DNA from 2 places in the Kitasatospora sp. NPDC058162 genome. Region 1 is predicted to be linked to the other one. Evidence: riboswitches for the same ligand, from Rfam matches in the RefSeq annotation. Region 1 holds a riboswitch; the other holds the start of a gene.

The links. A riboswitch is a leader RNA that binds a small molecule or an ion and turns the genes downstream of it on or off. The one in region 1 is predicted to bind guanidine.
Region 2: linked by a shared signal. The riboswitch ahead of ACFVXG_RS04400 (MBL fold metallo-hydrolase) and the one ahead of ACFVXG_RS23645 (DMT family transporter) in region 1 are both predicted to bind guanidine.

Annotation. Positions count from the first base shown of each region.
Region 1 covers NZ_JBHVUS010000013.1:55,123-62,176, reverse strand. The annotation lists gene ACFVXG_RS23665 (alpha/beta hydrolase-fold protein) at 1-401, opposite strand, end outside; gene ACFVXG_RS23660 (class F sortase) at 398-1,039, opposite strand; gene ACFVXG_RS23655 (hypothetical protein) at 1,488-2,789, shown strand; gene ACFVXG_RS23650 (MFS transporter) at 2,797-4,251, opposite strand; gene ACFVXG_RS23645 (DMT family transporter) at 4,348-4,662, opposite strand; guanidine-III (ykkC-III) riboswitch at 4,707-4,773, opposite strand; tRNA gene ACFVXG_RS23640 (tRNA-Cys) at 4,857-4,928, shown strand; gene ACFVXG_RS23635 (xanthine dehydrogenase family protein molybdopterin-binding subunit) at 5,044-7,054, opposite strand, start outside.
Region 2 covers NZ_JBHVUS010000002.1:188,476-195,529, reverse strand. The annotation lists gene fes (enterochelin esterase) at 1-530, shown strand, start outside; gene ACFVXG_RS04410 (Scr1 family TA system antitoxin-like transcriptional regulator) at 568-1,383, shown strand; gene ACFVXG_RS04405 (DUF397 domain-containing protein) at 1,380-1,577, shown strand; guanidine-III (ykkC-III) riboswitch at 1,618-1,678, shown strand; gene ACFVXG_RS04400 (MBL fold metallo-hydrolase) at 1,691-2,548, shown strand; gene ACFVXG_RS04395 (YceI family protein) at 2,577-3,128, opposite strand; gene ACFVXG_RS04390 (Uma2 family endonuclease) at 3,252-3,803, opposite strand; gene ACFVXG_RS04385 (hypothetical protein) at 3,893-4,453, shown strand; gene ACFVXG_RS04380 (DHA2 family efflux MFS transporter permease subunit) at 4,457-5,848, opposite strand; gene ACFVXG_RS04375 (RNA-guided endonuclease InsQ/TnpB family protein) at 6,010-7,054, shown strand, end outside.

The DNA of each region.
Region 1 (7,054 bases):
AACTGTCCGAAGCCGATGTTCACCTCGGAGGCGGCCAGCAGCAGGACCAGCCCGCTGAGGCCGAGCGCCAGGCCCCGGCGCGGCCAGGACAGCCGGCGCATCCGGTACCCCGCCAGGCAGAAGCCCAGCAGGGCGACGGCTATCCACCAGGTGACGTACTCGGGGGTGCCCTCCGGGAAGGGGTGCCACCAGTCGTCGACGACGACGCCCAGCAGCAGGCTGAGCGCCGCCGCGGTGATCAGCGCGGCGGGCAGGCGGACCCGCCACCAGCTGCGGCCGCGGCCGACGGCGAGCGCGAACAGCGCCGCCCAGCCGGCGACGAAGACGGCGTGCGGGATCGGGCCGTGGGTGAGCGGCCAGTCGATCGGGTTCCAGCGGGTGGCGAGGGTGAGCGTGGTCATGCGGCTTTGCCCGGAGGTGTGGTGTCGGCCAGGAATCCGTAGGCGACGACGTTCCCGTCGTAGCCGTGTTCCTCGCTGTACGCACCGCCGCAGGTGATCACCCGCAGCTGTGCGTCGGCGGCCTGGCGGTAGACCCGGTCGTCCGGGAAGTCCTTTCGGTCGTGCACTTCGATGGCGTACAGCTGGTAGACGGCGGTGGCGCCGTCGGCGCGGGCGATCTCGATCCGGTCGCCCCGGCGGAGCGCTCCCAGATGGTAGAAGACGGCCGGACCGGCCTGGTTGTCGACGTGCCCCGCCAGGATGGCGGTGCCCCGCTGGCCGGGGGTGGCGCCGCCGCGGTACCAGCCCGCGAGGTTGCGGTCGGCCGCGGGCGGGGCCTGCAGGTGGCCGTCGGGGTCCAGGCCCAGCTCGGTGACGGGGGCGTCCAGGCGGACGGCCGGGATGCGGATCCGGGTCGGGGCGGACGGGCCGAGCGGGGGGACGACGGAGACCGGGGCGAAGCCCGACAGCGACTGTCCGCTCGGCGCGGGCGGCAGCACGGGCGAGCCGCCGTCGTGCAGCAGCCAGGCTCCGAGGACGAGGGCGGCGCCGGCCGCCAGGGTGCCCGGCCAGGGGCTGCTGCTCTGCTGGACGCCCACGGATGCTCCCTCCTGCCGGCCCGGCTCCCATTCCTGAGAGTTTCCTGAGAACTCATTCAATCGGATCGGACCCTAAGGCACGTCCCCACGACGGTCGTATCCGCACCCGCCGATCGGCAGGGATGACGGCCCCGATCCTGCGCGGAGTGGGCGGACGGCCACGGATCGTGACATTCCGCTTCCGCATTCGGGGGCGGCGCCCCCACCCGTCCGAACACCTTCGACGTTCTGGCCCGCCCTTTCGGTTGCGTCAATCGGGCGATCGATCACGACCGTCCGCTGCGCCTCTTCGACCGTTCTGGTCCACATGCCATGCTGACCCGGTCACGGGGCTCCTCCCCCCTCCGGGCCGACCGCCCTTCCGCGCGCAGCGCACCGCACCCACGCCACCGGCCGCACGCCTGCCGAGCACCGCACGCCTGCCGTACGCCTCATGAACGGAGTCACCATGGACGCGCTCTCCCGCCGAACCCTGCTGGCCGCCGGAGCGGCCACCGCCGCCACCCTGGCGGCGGGCTGCGGCAGCGACCGGGCCGGCGGGGGCGGGGAGCACGCGGCCGGCGGCACGGCGGCGACCACCCCGGCGGGCGACGGGCAGAGCGCCACCCCGGCCGCGGTCCCGCAGAAGCCGCAGGCCGTCCTGCTCGGCGACGGCTCCACCTCCGACACCGGCCCCCAGCCCCACCAGCCCGTGCCGGACCGGCTCCAGCCGGGCCAGCGGCCCCCGCAGTTCGTGGTCTTCTCCTGGGACGGCGCCGGCGAGCTCGACAACGGGCTGTTCGCCCGCTTCCGCCGGCTGGCCCAGGAGCACAACGCCTCGATGACCTTCTTCCTCAGCGGCCTCTACCTGCTGCCGGAGTCCAAGAAGGACCTGTACCGCCCGCCGCAGCACAAGGTCGGCGCCTCCGAGATCGGCTACCTGAGCGACCAGCACATCCACGACACCCTGGAGAACGTGCACGCCGCCTGGCTGGAGGGCCACGAGATCGGCACCCACTTCAACGGCCACTTCTGCGGCGCCACCGGCGTCGGCGCGTGGTCCCCGGAGGAGTGGGAGAGCGAGATCCAGCAGGCGATGGAGTTCGTGACGAGCTGGCGCACCAACACCGGCTTCACCGACCTGCCGGCCCTGCCCTTCGACTACCGCAAGGAGCTGATCGGCAGCCGCACCCCCTGCCTGGAGGGCCAGCGCAACCTGCTGCCCACCGCCGTCAAGCGCGGCTGGCGCTACGACAGCAGCGGCAACGGCACCCAGGTGTGGCCGCAGAAGATCCAGGGCGGCGCGCTGTGGGACCTCCCGCTGCAGGCCATCCCCTTCCCCGGGCACACCTTCCAGGTGCTGTCGATGGACTACAACATCATGTTCAACCAGTGCGGCCCCAACACCAAGGCCGACCCGGCGCTCTACCCGGGCTTCCAGGCCCAGGCCCGGGACTCCTACCTGATGGGCTTCGACCGCACCTACAACAGCAACCGGGCGCCGTACATCATCGGCAACCACTTCGAGGAGTGGAACGGCGGCATCTACATGAACGCCGTCGAGGACGTGCTCAAGTCGATCGCGGGCAAGCCGGAGGTCCGGCTGGTCTCCTTCCGCCAACTGGTGGACTGGCTGGACGCCCAGGACCCGGCGGTGCTGCGCAAGCTGCAGGGCCTCGGCCCGGGCCAGTCCCCGAGCGGCGGCTGGGAGGCCTTCCTCGGCACCCCGGCGGCGCCACCGACCCCCTCCCCCACCGCCACCGCGTCCTGACCCCCGGTCAGGCCCGGGCCCGGACCCGGCCTGCGAGCAGCGCCCCCAGCGCCGCCACCGCGGCCATCACCAGCAGGATCACCGCGAAGGCGCCGGGCGAGCCGTCCGCCCCGGCGCCCTCGTGGGCGGCGGCGAGCGACCCGCCGCCCAGCGCCGCGAACAGCACCCCGGCCAGGCCGGTCAGCAGCACGTTGCCCAGCGCGTCGCTCATCTGCAGCGCGGCCGAGTTGGCCCCGGCGTCCTCCGGCGCGGAGAGCTTCATCATCAGCACGCTGACGCTCGCGACCGTCAGCCCCATCCCGATGCCGCCGACGCCCCAGGCCACCGAGGCCATCCAGGCCGGCACCGCCGGGACCAGCACCAGCGCGGCGGCCGCGATCGCCACCGCGGTCAGCACGAAGCCGCCCCGGATCATCGCCTCCCGGTAGCGCTCCGCCCCCGGGCGCCCCTGCAGCCAGGAGCCGAGCGCCCAGGTGAGCCCGCCGCTGGTCAGGGTCAGCCCGGACAGGGTCGGCGAGAGGCCGCGCTGGGTGGTCATCATCAGCGGGACGAAGGCCTCGGCCCCGAGGAAGGCCCCGGCCGCCAGCCCGCGCAGCAGGATCACCGTCGGCAGCCCGCGCCCGGCCCGCAGGGTCCGCTTCGGCAGCAGCCCCAGGACGGCCGGCGCCAGCAGCGCCGCCCCGGCGATCCCGGGGACCAGTCCGACCAGGTCCCGCCGCTGGCCGGCGTACTGCAGCAGACCGGCGCCGACCGCCGCCATCGCGGCCAGCAGGGTGCGGCGGCGGTCGAACCCGGCGCCCTTGAGCACCGGGTGCTCCCGCTCGGAACGGGCCAGCGCCGGGCCCATGACGGCCAGCGGCAGCAGGATCAGCACCGGCACGGCCAGGAACACCCAGCGCCAGCCGAGGTGCTGGGTGACGGCCCCGGAGACCAGCGGCCCGACGATCGAGGGCAGCACCCAGGCCGAGGAGAAGGCGGCGAACACGGCCGGCCGCAGCCGCTCCGGATAGGCCCGGCCGACCACCACGTAGAGCGCGACGATCACCAGCCCGCCGCCCAGCCCCTGGATCGCCCGCCCGGCCACGAACACCCACATGCCCGGCGCCGTCCCGGCCACCACCAGGCCCGCGCCGAACACCGCGATGCCGGTGAACAGCGGCTGCAGCGGGCCGCGCCGGTCGCACCACTGGCCGGAGACGACCAGCGCGAACAGCGTGGTGGTGAAGTAGCCGGAGAACGCGAAGGCGTACAGCCCCAGGCCGTTCAGCTGCCGGGCCGCGGTCGGCATCGCGGTGTTGACGGCGGTCGCCTCGAAGGCGATCACCAGGACCACCGACACGATCCCGAGCGTCAGGGCCCGGAAGCGGCCGCTCATGACCCCGCCGCCGGGGTCAGGCTCGGAGGGTACGGGGCCGGAGGGTATCGAGGGGGAGTCGACCGAGGTGGGGGAGGCAGTGGTCATACGTAACATCGTAAGAGCCGACTGCCCCGTTGACTCCTGACCGCAGTCCCTGACCGGATCCGTCGCAGGCCCTAGGACCGGGCCCCGGACCGGGCGTCAGTGCAGCACCTTGAGCCCCACCACACCGCAGACGATCAGCAGCAGACAGCCGATCCGGGCCATGGTCACCGCGTCCCCCAGGACGGCCATCCCGTAGAGCGCGGTGCCGACCGCGCCGATGCCGACCCAGACCGCGTAGCCGGTGCCGATCGGGATGGTGCGCATCGCGTAGGCCAGCCCGCCCATGCTGAACAGCAGCGCGACGCCGAAGACGAGGCTGGGAACGAGGCGGGAGAAGCCCTTGGACGATTCCAGGGCCACCGCCCAGACGGTCTCCAGGAGACCCGAGACGAGCAGAACGAGCCAAGCCATGACGGCCGTACCTCCGCAGTCCACAGCGGCCGGATTGCCGCTGAACTGCGTCGTCTTGTCGTCACCGGGTACGACGCGCTCGTCCGGGGTGGCGGGGAAATCAGCCACCGACTTCGACGGTAGCACACCTTGCCATACAGAATTTACACAACGTCATTGACCCCGCACGGGCCGTCCGCCATCCTGAATTCACTGGCCGTGTGCCCGAGTGGCTCAGGGAATCGTCTGCAAAGCGATGTACGCGGGTTCAATTCCCGCCACGGCCTCGGAAAGGGAATTGCCGGTCGACTTTCGGTCGACCGGCAATTCCGCGTTCCGTATTCCGCGTTCCGCATTCCGTTTCCGGCCGCCGCGCCGGGCGGCGGCCGGTCGGTGCCCGGCTCAGGCCGTGACGGCGTCCTCCGCGCGGATCGGCAGCCGGCCGACCGGCAGGCCGGTGGCGGCCCGGACGGCGGCGGCGACGGCCGAGGGGGCGACCACCGCGGGCACGGCGCTGACCGCCTTGGCCCCGAAGGTGGCGACCACGTCCCGTTCCTCCAGCAGTGCGGCGATCCGCACCTCCGGGGTGTCCAGCGAGGTCGGCAGCCGGTAGCCGGTGAGCGAGGGGTTGCCCAGCACCCCGCCGGTGGTCTGCAGGTCCTCCATCAGCGCCAGGCCCACGCCCTGGGCCACGCCCGCCTCGATCCGGTCCTCGATCTGGCGCGGGTTCAGCGCCCGGCCGACGTCCTGGGCGACGGTCATCTCGACCACCCGGACGGCCCCCAGCTCGATGTCCACGTCCACCACCGCGCGCATCGCGCAGAAGGAGATGGAGACGAAGGCGTCGCCGTGCCCGGACTCGTCCAGCGGCTCGGTCGGGTGCGGGCGGCACTGCGCGGTGGCCCAGAGCTCCTTGCCCTCCAGCGCCTCCGCGACCGGCATGCCGAGCACCCCGTCGTAGGAGGTGATCTTGCCGTCGGCGATCTGCAGCAGCTCCACCGACATCCCGAAGTTGGCCGCGATCGGCTGCAGCAGCTGGTGGCGCACCATCAGCGCGGCCCGCTCGACCGCGCCGCCGGAGACCCAGGTGTGCCGGCCCCGGGCGGCGGGCCCGGCGATCGACTGGTCGCTGTCGGCCGGCGCGATGTAGACCTCGCTGACGCCCAGTACGGTCTGCACGATCTGCCGGGCCAGCGTGGCGAAGCCCTGCCCGGCGTCGACGGCCGCGCAGATCACCGTGGCGTGGTCGCCGCTGACCCGCACCGTGGCGGTGGAGACCTCGTCCTCGCCCTCGGCGCCCAGCATGTGCACCATGCCGACGGCGTAGCCGATCCCGCGCCGCACGGCGGACGGGTCGCCCGCCCCGCCGGGACCGCCCGGCAGCAGCCACTCGGCGTCCGGGTCGTCCACCGGCAGGGCCGGCAGCGGCTCGGCGGCCACCGCGTCCAGCAAGGCTTTCACCGGGGCCGGGCAGGTGACGGCCTGTCCGGTGGGCAGCGGGTCGCCGGTGGACATCGCGTTGCGGCGGCGGATCTCCACCGGGTCCACGCCCACCCGGGCGGCCAGCTGGTCCAGCTGCGACTCGTAGGCGAAGCAGGCCTGGAGCGCGCCCTCGCCGCGCATCCGCCCGGCCGGCGGGTTGTTGGTGCGCACCGCCCAGGCGTCCACGAACACGTTCGGGCAGACGTACGGGCCGACCGAGAAGGCCGTCGCGGCGGCCAGCGCCTCGGCGGAGACGTCCGCGTAGGCGCCGCCGTCCAGCAGGATCTGCGCCTCCACCTTCACCAGGGTGCCGTCGGCGTCGGCGTGGTGGCGGTAGCGCAGCAGCGCGGGGTGGCGCGAGGCGTGGGTGTGGAAGGACTCCTCGCGGGTGAGGGTCATCTTCACCGGGCGGCCGGTGCGCAGCGCCAGCAGCGCCAGGGTGACCTGGAAGGAGAGGTCCTCGCGGTCGGTGGTGGCGCCGGGCACGCCGGTGACCACCAGGCGGACCCGGTCCGGCTCCAGGCCCAGGCAGGCGGCGGTGCGGTCACGGTCGCCGTGCGGGTCGGTGGAGGACAGGTGCAGCTCGACGCCGCCGTCCGGGCGCGGCACGGCCAGCCCGGCCTCGGCGCCGAGCGGCGCCGGGTCCTGTCGGCCGACCTGGTAGAGGCCCTCGACGATGATCTCGCCGGCCGCGTCCGGGTCCCCGGTGCGCAGCGGCAGGTGGCGGAACAGGTTGCCGTCCGGGTGCAGCGCCGGCGCGGTGAAGGACTGCTCGGGGTCGGTGACCGCCTCCAGCGGCTCGTAGTCGACCGCGATCAGGCCGACGGCCAGCCGGGCGGTGTCGGGGTGGTCGGCGGCGACCGCGGCGATCGGCTCGCCGTGGTGGCGCACCACCCCGGCGGCCAGCACCGGGCGGTCGGCGACGATCGGG
Region 2 (7,054 bases), on a different contig from region 1:
TGGGGCCGGGACGCCCCGAGGACCTGAGCTGCAACCCGGCCTTCGTCGACCTGCTCGCCGACCGCCTCCTCCCCTGGGCCACAAGGGAGTTCGGCACCACCGACGATCCGCGCCGGACCGTCATCGCCGGCCAGAGCGCGGGCGGCCTGACCGCCGCCTTCGCCGCCTTCCGACGCCCCGAGCACTTCGGCAACGCACTCTCCCAGTCCGGCTCCTTCTGGTGGCCGGACGGCACCGAGTTCGACGCCGGCAGCGAATGGCTCACCCGGCAGTACGCCGCCGAACCGCGGCGCGCGGCCCGCCTCTACCTCGAAGTCGGCCTCCAGGAGTGGATGCTGCTCACCCAGAACCGCCACCTGCGGGACGTACTGACGGCCCGCGGCTACGAGGTCGAGTACCGCGAGTTCAACGGCGGCCACGACTACGCCTGCTGGCGCGGCGGCCTGGCCGACGGCCTCGCGCATCTGCTGGGGTCACCCGTAGGGATGGTTTCGACCAATTCGCACACCTCCGAGCCGCCCGGCACCTAACGTCGGAGCCCACACCGGATGACCTCGGAGGTCAGCGATGAACGCGTCCTCGTCCGCCACGCCTCCGCCGATGGCGTGGCAGTACTGCGGCGACCAGATCAAGCTCTGGCGCGCTCGCGCCGGAGTCACGCGCGAGCAGCTGGCCACCGAGGCCGGCTACAGCTACGAGAGCCTGCGATCCATGGAGGCCGGGCGGCGGAAGCCATCGCTGCATCTCTTGCAGGTGGCCGACGAACTGTGCGAAGCGAAGGGGATTCTGGTAGCAGGAGCGCAGTTCCTGAAGCCGGAGAAGTATCCCCATTTCGCCGAAGACTACATGCGGTACGAGGCCGAGGCCGTCGTCATCCACTGGTTCGAGACGCTACTCATCCCGGGACTTCTCCAGACCGAGGAGACCGCAAGGGCGCTTCTCAGCGCGAACTGGCCGCCACTCGATGACGAGACCATCGAGGAGCGCGTCGCAGCCCGCCTCGCGCGTCAGACAGTGTTGAAGACGCAGACCAAGTCGTTCAACTTCCTGATCGGTGAAGCTGCGGTGCGGAACCCACTACGCACGAGTGAAGCTCACAAGTGCCAGCTCCTTCACCTGCTGGCCGTTGATGAAGCACGCCACATCGTCATCCAGGTCGTGCCCAGTGCCGGCGCACACGCGGGATTGAACGGCCCCTTCATTCTGCTCGACAGCGCCGAACATCAGCGCCTCGCATACGAGGAGGGGCAAGCAATGGGCCTGCTCCACTCCGCCCCGGAGAAGGTCGCCCTCCTGAGCCAGCGGCATGCGATGATCCTCCAGCGGGCCCTCAGCCCTGAGGCCTCCGCTGAATTCATCGCCAAACTGGCGGAGGAACTATGAGCACCGAACTGGCCTGGTTCAAGTCCAGCCACAGCGGCACCGAAGGCGGCGCCTGCGTGGAGATCGCCATCACTCCCGCTGACGTCCACGTCCGCGACTCCAAGGACAAGGCCGGCCCCCAACTCGCCTTCGCTCCCGAGGCCTGGGCCGACTTCCTCCTGTTCGCCCGAAGCGCTTCTCCCGACGCGGGCTGAGGCCACCGGGTAGGCCTCGTGCTAGCGTCACCGACGGCAGCGCGACGGCGCCGGCCCCGGACGAGATGTGCGCCGTACCCGGCCCGTCAAGACGACGCACCCAGGGAGTCGTCATGACCGCCGCCGGTGCACCGATCGCCCGTCCGCTGGACGTACCGTGGATCCACGGCTCGCCGTCCGCGAAGCACAACGTGGACCCGGAGATCCAGGTCCACGCGTACGACGAGCACACCGTCATCCTGCGGCAGAACAAGGCGGTCCACTACGAGGCGCCGTTCCTGTTCCTGCTCTTCGGGGCGGAGCGGGCCGTGCTGATCGACACCGGGGCCACGTCCCAGCCCGAGTACTTCCCGTTGCGGGAGACCGTCGACGATCTCATCGCGAAGTGGCTCGCCCGCAACCCCCGGGACGACTACCGGCTGCTGGTGCTCCACACCCACCCGCACGGCGACCACATCGCGGGCGACGGACAGTTCGCCGACCGGCCCGCCACCACCCTGATCGGCTCCGATCTCCCCACCGCCTGGGCGTACTTCGGCTTCGACCGGGACCCCGAGGCCACCGCTCGCATCGACCTCGGCGGCGGACGGGTGCTGGAATGCCTGGCCACCCCCGGACACCACGAGGCCGCCGTCACCTACTACGACCCGTGGACGGGCTTCCTGCTCACCGGCGACACCGTCTACCCCGGCCGGCTCTACATCGACGACTGGCCCGCCTTCGGCCGCACCGTCGAGCGCCTGATCGCGTTCACCGGCGAGCGCCCCGTCACGTACGTCCTCGGCTGCCACATCGAGATGACCCGCGAACCGGGCGTCGACTACCCGATCCGCACCACCTACCAGCCCGACGAGCCCCCGCTCCAGCTCACCGTCGACCACCTGCACCGCATCCGCGCCGCCCTCACCGAACTGGGCGACCGGCCGCGCCGGCACGCGCTGGACGACCTGATCCTCTGGCCGAACGGCTGACGGCAGCCGTTCGGCCCTGCCGGCGTCGCTAGCTCTGCTTGATGGCGGAGATGTCGAACTCCAGCACCACCTTGTCGCCGACCAGCACGCCGCCGCCCTCCAGCGCCGCGTTCCAGGTCACCCCGAACTCCTTGCGGCTGATCGTCACCGAGCCCTCCAGACCCACCCGCAGGTTGCCGTACGGGTCCACGGCGTTGCCGGTGTACTCGAAGTCGATGGTGACCGGGCGGGTGGTGTCCTTGATGGTGAGGTCACCGGTCACCCGGTACTCGGAGTCGGAGCCCACCTCGACGGAGGTGGAACGGAAGGTGATGTCGGGGAAGTTGGGGGCGTCCAGGAAGTCGTTGGTCCGCAGGTGCTGGTCGCGCTGCTCGACCCCGGAGTCGATGCTCTCCGCCTTGATCACCACCTGGCCGGTCGACCGCGCCGGGTCCGCTCCGTCCAGGTGGGCGCTGCCCTCGAACTGCCCGAACGAGCCCCGCACCTTCGTCACCATGGCGTGCCGCGCGACGAAGCCGATCCGGGAGTGCGCGGGGTCGAGGACGTAGTCCCCGGTGAGCTCGGGAAGCGAAACGGTCATGAGGTACCTCCAAGAGTGGCCTGGATCCGGGCGTCAGCCTGCAAGGTGTCAGCCCAATGCAGTACCACCCCGCCCGCCGCGCGGCGCCGCCCCACCAAGTTCCCGCCAACGGGTGAAGGGGTATCAGTCCCGGTACGGGACCAGCCTCGCCAGGTCCAGGTCGAAACCGAACGGCTCAGGGATGCGAATCGACTCGCCGAACTCCCGCTCGGTGCGGGTGCGGTAGCGGTCGCGGTTCGGGTCCGAGAACAGGGTCACGGTCTTCTGGCCCGGGTCGATGATCAGATAGAGCGGGAAGCCCATGCGCGGGTAGTCGCGCGCCTTTCCCGTCCAGTCGTTGTCGGGGTTGGACGGCGAGACGACCTCGACCGCGATCAGGGCGAGGTCTGCGGGAATGTCGTGCCCCGGCAGGTTGATCACGTCCTCGGGCAGGTAGGTCAGGTCGGGATTGCGAACCGCACCGACCTCGGGCGACGAAAGGTCGCTGTTGCCGGTCGGGAAGTAGCCGGAAGGGCAGTGTGTCTCGAACTGGCGCTGCACCACCGCGAGGTTCAGCTGATGAATCGATGAGGGCGGCGCCTGCGCCACGATGAGATCGCCGGACAGCTCGACCTTGTAGCCGTCCGGGAGGCTGCGTCGGGCCTCTTGGAGGAGGCGGTAGTGCTCGGGATTCATGCGATCTCCTCCGGTGCTCCAGCCCCCGTACGAGAGTAAGGGCAGGTCAAGGAGGGCCTCCCGCCCGACCGAATGTACGTTCGACTGGGATGCTGTCCGGCATGACCAGAGATCAGGTGGGGCGGCTTATCGGGGCCGGGTTCGGGCTCGTGTTCATCGAGGCGAATGCGGGGGCGTTGCCGTCGGGGGTGGGGGTTGCGCTGCGGGTGATCGGATTGGCCGCGTTCCTCGGGCTGGTCTTCTTCGGCCGTCGGCGCGGCGCGCAGGCGGCCGAGACCGGTGGCGAGCCCACGGGCACGAGTTTCGGGGGGCGGTACTGGCTGATCGTGGTGGCCGAGGTGGTGGCGGTCGCTACCGGGCTGGCGGTGATCAACCGGGTGCTGCACACGCCGCAGGCGACGGTGGGGTGGCTCGCCCTCGTGGTCGGCGTGCACTTCTACGGTCTCGCGGTGGCCTGGCACCGGCCTTCGCTGCACACACTCGCCACGGGGATGGCGGTCTGCGGCGCACTCGGGCTGGTGCTGGCCTTCGGCGGGGCCCCGGCGGCCGTGGTCGCGCTGGTGGCGGGGATCGCGCCCGGGCTGTTCCTGCTCGGGTCGGTGTGGTGGTCCGGCCGGGCGGCGGTGGCCGCGCCCGGCCGGACGGCCTGAGCCTCAGGGTGTGACGGGTCGGGCGGGTCGGGCGGGCAGGCGCAGGGCGAGCAGGGCGCCGACGGCGACGAGGGTGGCGGTGAGGGCCAACGCGGCCCGGTAGGGGGTGGGGTCGGCGCCGTCGGTGAGGGCGCCGATCAGGGCGGCCGTGGCGGCGATGCCGACGGCCCCGCCGAGGGTCCGCAGGATGGTGAACAGGGCCATCGCCCGGCCCATCGCGGGCGGTGGGACCTCGGCGAAGCCGGCGATCTGGACGGTCAGCACGGCGGTGCCCAGCACCAGTCCGACCGCGAACATCAACGCCCGGACAGCCCAGGGGTTCTCGGCGAAGCCCAGCGCGGCGAGGATCGCCGCGGCCAGTAGCAGGGTGGGCAGGGCGAGGCGGCGCGGGCCGAGCCTGGGGAGCAGCCGGTCGACCACCTGGGAGGCGGCCATCAGGCCGATCGCCTCCGGGAAGACGCTCAGCCCGGCGTCCAGGGCCGTGGCGCCGCGGGCGGCCTGGTAGAGCAGGGGCAGGACGAAGAGGGCGCCCATCAGTCCGGCCGAGGTGAGCAGGGCCAGCCAGCTCGCCGCGCCGTAGGACCGGTCGGCGAGCAGCCGCAGGTCCACCAGCGGTTCGGGCGCGCGGAGTTGGTTCCGTACGGCGAGCCCCAGCAGGACTGTTCCGGCGAGTCCGCCGATCCAGACGGACGGGGCGGCCCAGCCGTGGGCCGGGCCGAAGCCGAGGGCGTAGGTGAGCAGGCCGAGGCCCGGGGTGGCGAGCAGGAAGCCCCGGGTGTCGAAGCGGCCGGCCGGGGGTTCCGGTGCGGTCCGCAGGGCGGCCAGGCCGATCGCCACGGCGGCGATGCCGACCGGCAGGTTGACCAGGAACAGCCAGTGCCAGGAGAGGTGTTCGGTGAGGAAGCCGCCGAGCGGCGGTCCGAGGGCGGGCATCAGGGCGGTCGGCACGATCAGGATCCGGCCGAGCCGCGGGCGTTCCTGCGGTTCGAAGGCGCGGAACAGCAGGGTCATGCCGACCGGGGTGAGCAGTCCGCCGGCCACGCCCTGGACGGCGCGGGCGGCGGCCAGGGCGCCGAGGCCGGGGGCGGCGGCGCACAGGGCGGAGGCGAGGGTGAAGACGGCGAGCGCGCCGAGGAAGACCCGCTTCACGCCGTACCGGTCGCCCAGCCAGCCGGCCACCGGCAGGCCGAGGGCGAGGCCGACCAGGAAGGCGGTCTCGACGGAGTTGGCCGCCGAGACGGGCCGGCCGAAGTCCTCGGCGATGCGGTAGAGGGCGGGGTTGACGATGGTCGAGTCGAGGCCGTTCATGCACATCGCGGCGGTGTACACGACGACCACCGCGGCGCGCCCCGCGAGCAGGGGGCGCGCCGGGGACGCGACGGCGGGACGGGTCACCTTCGATCTCCCCGGGTGCTCTCGCCCTCGAGCCGGGAACATGGGGGGACCCCTGCTCGGAGAGCGGGGGATGGTCCTCGGTTCGGAGTCGCGAAGCTGCGGAAAGGTCTCCGGAAGTTCTGACACGAGCCGTTGTCAGTGCCTGTCGCTAGGTTGATCTCGTGCACCTTCGGTATTCCTATCGCGTCTATCCGACGACGGGTCAGCGTGCTTTGCTGGCAAGAACTTTCGGATGTGCTCGGGTGGTGTACAACGACGCTCTCGCCGCGCGGAAGGAGGCCCGGAGGGCTGGGCGGCCCTACCCCGGGAGCACAGACCTTCAGAAGCTGGTCATCACGGCGGCGAAGAAGACCGCCGAGCGGGCGTGGCTCGCCTCGGTCGGCGTGGACCCGCTGATCCAGTCCCTGCGGGATCTGGACACCGCGTACCGGAACTTCTTCGACTCGGTGTCCGGCAAACGCGCAGGGCGTCCGGTCGGCCTGCCACGGTACAAGTCGAAGCGCGATGCCAGGCAGACACTGCGCTTCACTCGCAACGGGTTCCGCATCCGAGGGAACGGGAAGCTGAACCTGGCGAAAATCGGCGACGTGCGGGTGAAGTGGTCGCGGGCGCTGCCCGCTGACCCGTCGTCCGTGACGATCGTGCTGGATGCGGCCGGGCGATACCACGCGAGTTTCGTCGTGGACGTCGAACCGTGCCCCCTGCCCGAGGTTGGTGCCGAGATCGGCATCGACCTCGGGCTGACCACCTACGCCGTCCTCTCCGACGGCAACGTGATCGACAACCCCCGCTTCCTCCGCAAGGCCGAGAAGCGACTCAAGGCCGCACAGCGGGAACTGTCCCGCAAGGCCAAGGGATCGAAGAACCGGGAGAAGGCCCGCATCAAGGTCGCCAGGGCGCACGCCAAGGTGGCCGACACCCGTATGGACTGGCTGCACAAACAGACCACCAGGATCATCCGCGAAACCCAAGCGGTGTACCTGGAAGACCTGAACGTGCGCGGCCTCGCTCGAGGCCGACTCGCCACATCCGTCCACGACGCCGGATGGTCCACCTTTCGGCGACTCCTCGAAGAGAAGGCAGCCCGGTACGGACGCACCATCGGCATCGTGCACCGGGCGTTCCCGTCCTCCCAGCTCTGCTCGGGCTGCCGACACCGCGACGGCCCCAAACCCCTGCGGGTGAGGGAGTGGACCTGCGGCGTGT